Regions from separate parts of the Mesorhizobium sp. M0018 genome, predicted to be linked through region 2. Evidence: riboswitches for the same ligand, from Rfam matches in the RefSeq annotation. Region 2 holds a riboswitch; the other holds the start of a gene.

Region 1 (3,403 bases), on a different contig from region 2:
GCCGAGGACGCGGCCGCGACCAAGCTGGTCAACGGGCTCGGACTGCGGGTCAATCTTGTCGCCTCGCCCTTCGAACAGCCGCTCGGCCGGCGCACGCTTGGCGAGATCTGGTCGCGGCAGGCGCGCTGGGCGCGGCTGCGCCGCGTCACCTTCGCGCTGTTCTTCGCCCCCGAGATCCTGATCGGCGCGGCGCCGCCGCTGGTGTTTGCGCTGATCGCGGCGGCTGACGCCGGCGTCAGCCTGCCGGCAACCGCCATCGCCGTGCTGGTCGCGGCCTACCTGCCGGAATGCGCCTTGGCCTCGGCCAAGGGATGGCACCTGTCGCCGCGCACGATCCCGGCGATGATGGCGCGAGACCTGATGCTTCCCGCCATTTGGGCGCGCGGATGGCTGAGCGGCGCCGTCGACTGGCGCGGCAACGTGATGACTATCCAGACAAAGACCGTCGCGGAGCTGGAAGAGACCCCGTCCGGCGCCTGATCGGGCGCGTTCCCGCTCGCCTCTGTTCGGCCAGCCCTTATCCGGCAACTCTCAGTGCCTGCTCGATGTCTTCGAGCAGGTCGTCGGCGTCCTCAAGGCCAACTGACAGCCTGAGCGTTCCCGGTCCGATGCCGAGCTCGGCGCGGGCCTCATCGGTCAAGTTCTTGTGCGTCGTCGTCGCCGGATGGGTGATCAGGCTCTTGGCGTCGCCGAGATTGTTGGAAATGAGCACGACGTCGAGTGCGTTCTGGAAGGCAAAGGCCGCCTGCTTGCCGCCCTTCACATCCATGCAGATCAGCGTCGAGCCACCCGACATCTGCCTCTTGACCACGGCCGCTTGCGGGTGGTCGGCACGGCCGGGATAGATGACACGGGCGATTTGCGGGCGCTCGGCCAGGAAATCCGCGATGCGGCCGGCACTTTCCGTCTGCTGGCGTACGCGTAGCGGCAGCGTCTCCAGGCCCTTCAGCAGCGTCCAGGCATTGAAGGGCGAGAGGCTTGGGCCGGTGTGGCGGAAATAGTCATGCAGGTTCTCGTCGATCCATTTCTTGTCCGACAGAACGATGCCGCCAAGACAGCGCCCCTGGCCGTCAATATGCTTCGTGGCCGAATAGACGACGATGTGGGCGCCGAGCTGCAGGGGTTTCTGCTGCAAGGGCGTGGCGAACACATTGTCGACGATCAGCCTGGCGCCGATCGCATTGGCAAGTGCCGCGACGGCGGCAATGTCGATCACTTCCAGCGTAGGATTGGTCGGGCTTTCCAGGAAGAACAGTTTGGTGTTTGGCTTGACCGCCTTTTCCCAATTGGCGATGTCGGTGCCGTCGACCAGCGTTGCCTCAATGCCGTATTTCGGCGCCAGCGTCTCGACCACCCAGCGGCAGGAGCCGAACAGCGCGCGCGCCGCCACGATATGGTCGCCCGCCTTGGCGCTGCACAGCAGTGCTGCCGTCACCGCCGCCATGCCGGATGCCGTGGCGCGCGCGTCTTCGGCTCCTTCCAGCGCGCACATGCGTTTTTCAAACATGTCGACCGTCGGATTGGCATAGCGCGAATAGATGAAGCCCGGCTCCTCGCCCTTGAAGCGGGCCTCCGCCGCTTGCGCCGTCTCGTAGACATAGCCTTGGGTGAGATACATCGCCTCGGAGGTCTCGCCGAAGCCGGAACGCAGCGTTCCGGCATGCACGAGTGCGGTCTGAGGCTTCCAGTCGCGCTTCTTGGTCATCATTCCATCCAAACACCAAAATTGGTCCAAACAACAAAAAACCGGTCGCGAAAGTCGCAACCGGTCCATATGGCCTTGCGGCCTGACGGTCCTTTAGCGACTTGTTTAACGTGGCTGCAAGCCGACCGGCCAAATCACCACGGGATAACGAGCTTTAGACCCGCGCCACGCTTGCGTCAATTGCCGGCATGATTAAGAGGGTTGTACCAAGCAGGTGCCAAACGCGTCCACGGTCGGACCTGCGACAGAACAAGACCTCGCCCGGCGTTCGAACGGAGCCAGACCCTTGCGGCAGACAGGCATTCTTCCCGATCAGGATATTTCCGCGCTGTTCCAGACGGGCGCGCTGAAATCGCCGCGCACGCTCGATGCCGATCAGATCCAGCCGGCCAGCCTTGACCTCAGGCTCGGCGACAAGGCCTGGCGGGTGCGTGCTTCCTTCTTGCCCGGCCCGGACCACAGGGTTGTCGACAAGCTCGACCGGCTGAAGCTGCACGAGATCAACCTCGCCGAAGGTGCCGTGCTGGAAACCGGCTGCGTCTACATCGTGCCGCTGCTCGAGAGCCTGGCGCTGCCCGCCCATATTTCCGCCTCCGCCAACCCGAAAAGCTCGACCGGACGGCTCGATATCTTCACCCGGGTAATGACCGACCGTGGCCACGAGTTCGACAAGATCGCCGCCGGCTATGAAGGCCCGCTCTATCTGGAGGTCAGCCCGCGCACTTTCCCGATTGTCGTGCGGACCGGCTCGCGGCTGTCGCAGGTCAGGTTCCGCACCGGCAATGCGCTCTTGTCGGAAAACGAGCTGCACGAGTTGCACCACGCCGAAATGTTGGTCGCCACCGAACCACCCAACATCTCAGGCGGCGGCATCGCGCTGTCGATCGACCTCGACGGCGACAAGGATGGGCTTGTCGGCTATCGCGGCAAGCACCACACCGGCCTGGTCGACGTCGACAAGCGCGCCGCGCAGGATGTCGTCGATTTCTGGGAGCCGCTCTACAAGAGCGGTGCCGGCGAGCTGGTGCTCGATCCGGACGAATTCTATATTCTGGTGTCGCGCGAGGCGGTGCATGTGCCGCCGCTCTACGCGGCCGAAATGACGCCCTTCGATCCGCTGGTCGGCGAGTTCCGCGTCCATTATGCCGGTTTCTTCGACCCGGGTTTCGGCCATTCGGCGTCGGGCGGCACCGGCAGCCGGGCGGTGCTCGAGGTACGCAGCCACGAAGTGCCGTTCATCCTCGACCACGGCCAGATCGTCGGACGGCTGGTCTACGAGCACATGCTGAAACGGCCGCAGGCGCTCTACGGCACTGATCTCGGCTCGAATTATCAGGCACAGGGCCTGAAACTGTCCAAGCATTTCCGCGCCGCCCGCTGAGCTTGTTCGCAATTCCGTCAGCCGCGAAACAGATATTCTTTCGCGGCGCCAAGGCAGCCATGAAACTGACCGATAAAGAGCAGTTCTCGCACTGCCAATCGCTTCTTCCCCCAAAATCCTCTGGTTTGCTTCTCGTCGTCAAGTGAGGCGCTTGAGCTGGACTGCAAGGGGAACAACTGCTTGTCGATACATCCCAGCACATGGGCTCTGGCGGAGTCGACACCGCAGGCTCTGCCATTGTCGTTCAGTCTGTCAGCGCGGAGTGCGGACGTCATGCGATCCGCGTTGCGCATCAGAAAGCTCACTTGCGATTTCGA
Region 2 (3,403 bases):
GGCCGAAATTCGGGAATGAGACGATGGCGCGGTTGCCGATCCGGAGCAGTTCGTCGAGCACCAGCTTCGGATTGCGGGTCGCCTGCAAGGTCTGCGACAGAACGACGAAGTCGAAACCCTTGTCGGGATAGAATTGGAGATCCTTGTCGGCATCGCCTTGAATAACCGACAGGCCGCGCGCCACGCATTCGTTGACGCCGCGCTGCGACAGTTCCAGCCCGCGACCGTCGACCTTCTTGGTCTCCTGCAGCAATTCGAGCAGCAGGCCGTCGCCGGAACCGACGTCCAGCACCCGCGACTGCGGCGGGATGAGATCGGCGACGACTTCGAGGTCGACGCGCTGGGCGCGGTTGACGCTCATGCCTTCGGCTCTTGCTCGGCACATGATCCTGATCCGAAAAGTCTGCAACTTTTCGGGGTCATGCGCTGATGCCTGGCGCATGGTCCTGATCCGAACAGCCTGCAACCTTTCGGGGTCATGCGCCAAGCCCTCTTGCCCGGGCGGCCGAGGCGATGAAGCCTTTGATGGCGGCGAACAGTTCGGGCTCGTCGAGCAGGAAGGCGTCGTGGCCGCGGTCGGTCTCGATCTCGACGAACGAGACCGAAGCGCCGGCCGCGTTCAGCGCGTGCACGACCGAGCGGCTCTCCTCGGTCGGGAACAGCCAGTCGCTGGTGAACGAAACCAGGCAGAAGCGCGTCTTGGTGCCGGCGAAGGCATCGGCCAACCGGCCGCCATGGTCGGCGGCGAGATCGAAATAATCCATCGCCCGTGTCATGTAGAGATAGGAGTTGGCATCGAAGCGATCGACGAAGGTCATGCCCTGATGGCGCAGATAGCTCTCGATCTGGAAGTCGGCATCGAAACCGAAGGTCAGGGCTTCGCGGTCCTGCAGGTTGCGGCCGAACTTGCGGTGCAGCGCTGCTTCCGACAGATAGGTGATGTGGGCGGCCATGCGCGCCACCGCCAGCCCCTTTTCCGGCCGCTTGCCGTGCTCGAAATACTTGCCGCCATGCCAGTCCGGGTCGGCCATCACCGCCTGCCTGCCGACCTCGTGGAAAGCGATGTTCTGCGAGGAATGGCGGGCGCCGGTGGCGATCGGCAGCGCCGAGAAGACGCGCTCCGGATAGCTGGAGGCCCATTGCAGCACCTGCATGCCGCCCATCGAGCCGCCAAGCACGCTGAACAGCTGTTCGATGCCGAAATGCTCGACCAGCATCAGCTGCGCCCGCACCATGTCGCGGATGGTGATGATCGGCAGGTCGAGCCCGTAGGGCTTGGCGGTGGCGGGATTGGTCGAGGCGGGGCCGGTGGAGCCGAGACAGCCGCCGATGACGTTTGACGAGATGACGAAGAAACGGTCGGTATCGATGATCTTGCCGGGACCGATCAGCACTTCCCACCAGCCCGGCTTGCCGGTCACCGGATTGGTGTTGGCGACGTGCTGGTCGCCGGTCAGCGCATGGCAGACGAGGATGGCGTTGGAGCGCGCGTCGTTGAGCGTGCCATAGGTCTGGTAGGCGATCTGGAACGGCGACAGCAGCGTGCCGGCGTCGAGCTTGAGCGGCTTGTCGGCGCCGAAACGCAACACCGGGCTCGACGGCTGGTCGGCCTCGTTGTTGGTTTTTCGAGCGCGCAAAGCGACCATCACATCTCCTTGCCCGGCCTTCAGTTGTCCACCGGTCTGGGCAACAAAAAACCGGCCATGCCTTCGCAAAGCCGGTTACAAGATGCAAACGGCCCTTTAGCAAGTTGTTTAACGTGGCTGCAAGCCGACCGGCCAAATCACCACGGAACTGTAGCCGTTCTTCTATGACTCGCGCATGGCTTCGTCAACGGCAAGTTCTTGATCCCGAATTGCCGGCCCTCGACATTCCGGGCCACGGCTTGTATTTCCGCTGCGGCTTCCGGATGGAGGCACTCTCGACGGATTTCATGAAATGAGCCAGACACCGGATCAGACACGTCCAAGGCCCCGCGCCGGCATCATGGACATCGAAGCCTATGTGCCCGGCAAGAGCGCGGCGCCTGAAGGTGTCGCCAAGGTCCATAAATTGTCGGCGAACGAGAACCCGCTCGGTCCTTCGCCAAAGGCGATAGAGGCCGCGCGCGCGGTCGCCGACAAGCTCGCGGTCTATCCCGACGGCAGCGCCAGGCGCCTGAGGGAAGCGATCGCCGAGGTGCACGGGCTCAACCCGGCGAACATCGTCTGCTCCAACGGCTCCGACGAGATTCTGGGCCTGCTGGCGCAGACCTACCTCGCACCCGGCGACGAAGCCATCATCACCGAACACGGCTTCATGGTCTACAAGATCTACATACAGTCGGCCGGTGCCGTCCCGGTAACGGTCAAGGAGACCGATGAACGCGCCGACATCGATGCGATCCTCGCCGCGGTGACGCCGGCTACCCGGATCATCTTCCTTGCCAATCCAAACAATCCAACCGGCACCTACGTGCCGTTCCAGGAGGTGCGCCGCCTGCATGCCGGCCTGCCGCGAAACGTGCTTCTGGTGCTGGATGCAGCTTACGCCGAATATGTCCGGCGCAACGATTATGAAGCCGGCGTCGAGTTGGTGGGCAGCGCGGAAAACGTGGTCATGACCCGCACTTTCTCCAAATTGGGCCTGGGCGGGGCGCGGATCGGCTGGATGTATGCGCCAATGCACGTCATCGACGCGATCAACCGCGTGCGGGGACCCTTCAACGTCAATGCGACGGCAATCGAGGCCGGCATCGCGGCGATCCACGACCGCGCCCATATCGAACGCAGCGTCGCGCACAACGAGACCTGGCTGGCCTGGCTGAGCGAGCAACTAAGCGGGCTCGGGCTGCGGGTGACACCGAGCGTCGGCAATTTCATCCTTATCCACTTTCCCGAGGACAAAAAGCATTCGGCGGCGGCCGCCGACGACTACCTCAGTGCGCGCGGCTACATATTGCGGCGCGTTTCCGGCTACGGTTTTCCGAACGCGCTGCGCATGAGCATCGGCACCGAAGAGGCCAATCGCGGCGTTGTCGCAGCACTCGCGACATTCCTGAAAAGCTAGAACACCATGACATCACCGATGTTCGAAAAAATCGCGCTGGTCGGCATCGGCCTGATCGGCTCGTCGCTGGCCCGCGTCATCCGCCGCGAGGGGCTCGCCGGCCAAATCGCGATTTCGACGCGCAGCGAAGCGACGCTGGCACGGGCGAGCCAACTCGGCCTTGGCGACACCTATACGACGGATGCGAAAGAGGCGGTTCGCGATGCTGATCTGGTTATCGTTTCGGTGCCGGTCGGCTCTTCAGGCACGGTCGCCGCGGAGATCGCGCCGGCGCTGAAGAAGGGCGCCATCCTCACCGATGTCGGCTCGACCAAGGCATCGGTGATCGCGCAGATGCAGCCGCATGTGCCTGATG

The links. Region 2 has a riboswitch for S-adenosylmethionine ahead of metX (homoserine O-acetyltransferase MetX). Riboswitches for the same ligand answer to the same signal wherever they lie in the genome.
Region 1: linked by a shared signal. The riboswitch ahead of NKJ81_RS18530 (O-succinylhomoserine sulfhydrylase) and the one ahead of metX (homoserine O-acetyltransferase MetX) in region 2 are both predicted to bind S-adenosylmethionine.

Annotation. Positions count from the first base shown of each region.
Region 1 covers NZ_JAMYVL010000012.1:104,294-107,696, forward strand. The annotation lists gene NKJ81_RS18525 (ceramide glucosyltransferase) at 1-480, shown strand, start outside; gene NKJ81_RS18530 (O-succinylhomoserine sulfhydrylase) at 518-1,708, opposite strand; SAM riboswitch at 1,779-1,856, opposite strand; gene NKJ81_RS18535 (2'-deoxycytidine 5'-triphosphate deaminase) at 1,992-3,086, shown strand; gene NKJ81_RS18540 (hypothetical protein) at 3,104-3,403, opposite strand, start outside.
Region 2 covers NZ_JAMYVL010000005.1:76,226-79,628, reverse strand. The annotation lists gene metW (methionine biosynthesis protein MetW) at 1-361, opposite strand, end outside; gene metX (homoserine O-acetyltransferase MetX) at 477-1,646, opposite strand; SAM riboswitch at 1,723-1,800, opposite strand; gene hisC (histidinol-phosphate transaminase) at 1,939-3,048, shown strand; gene NKJ81_RS08695 (prephenate/arogenate dehydrogenase family protein) at 3,055-3,403, shown strand, end outside.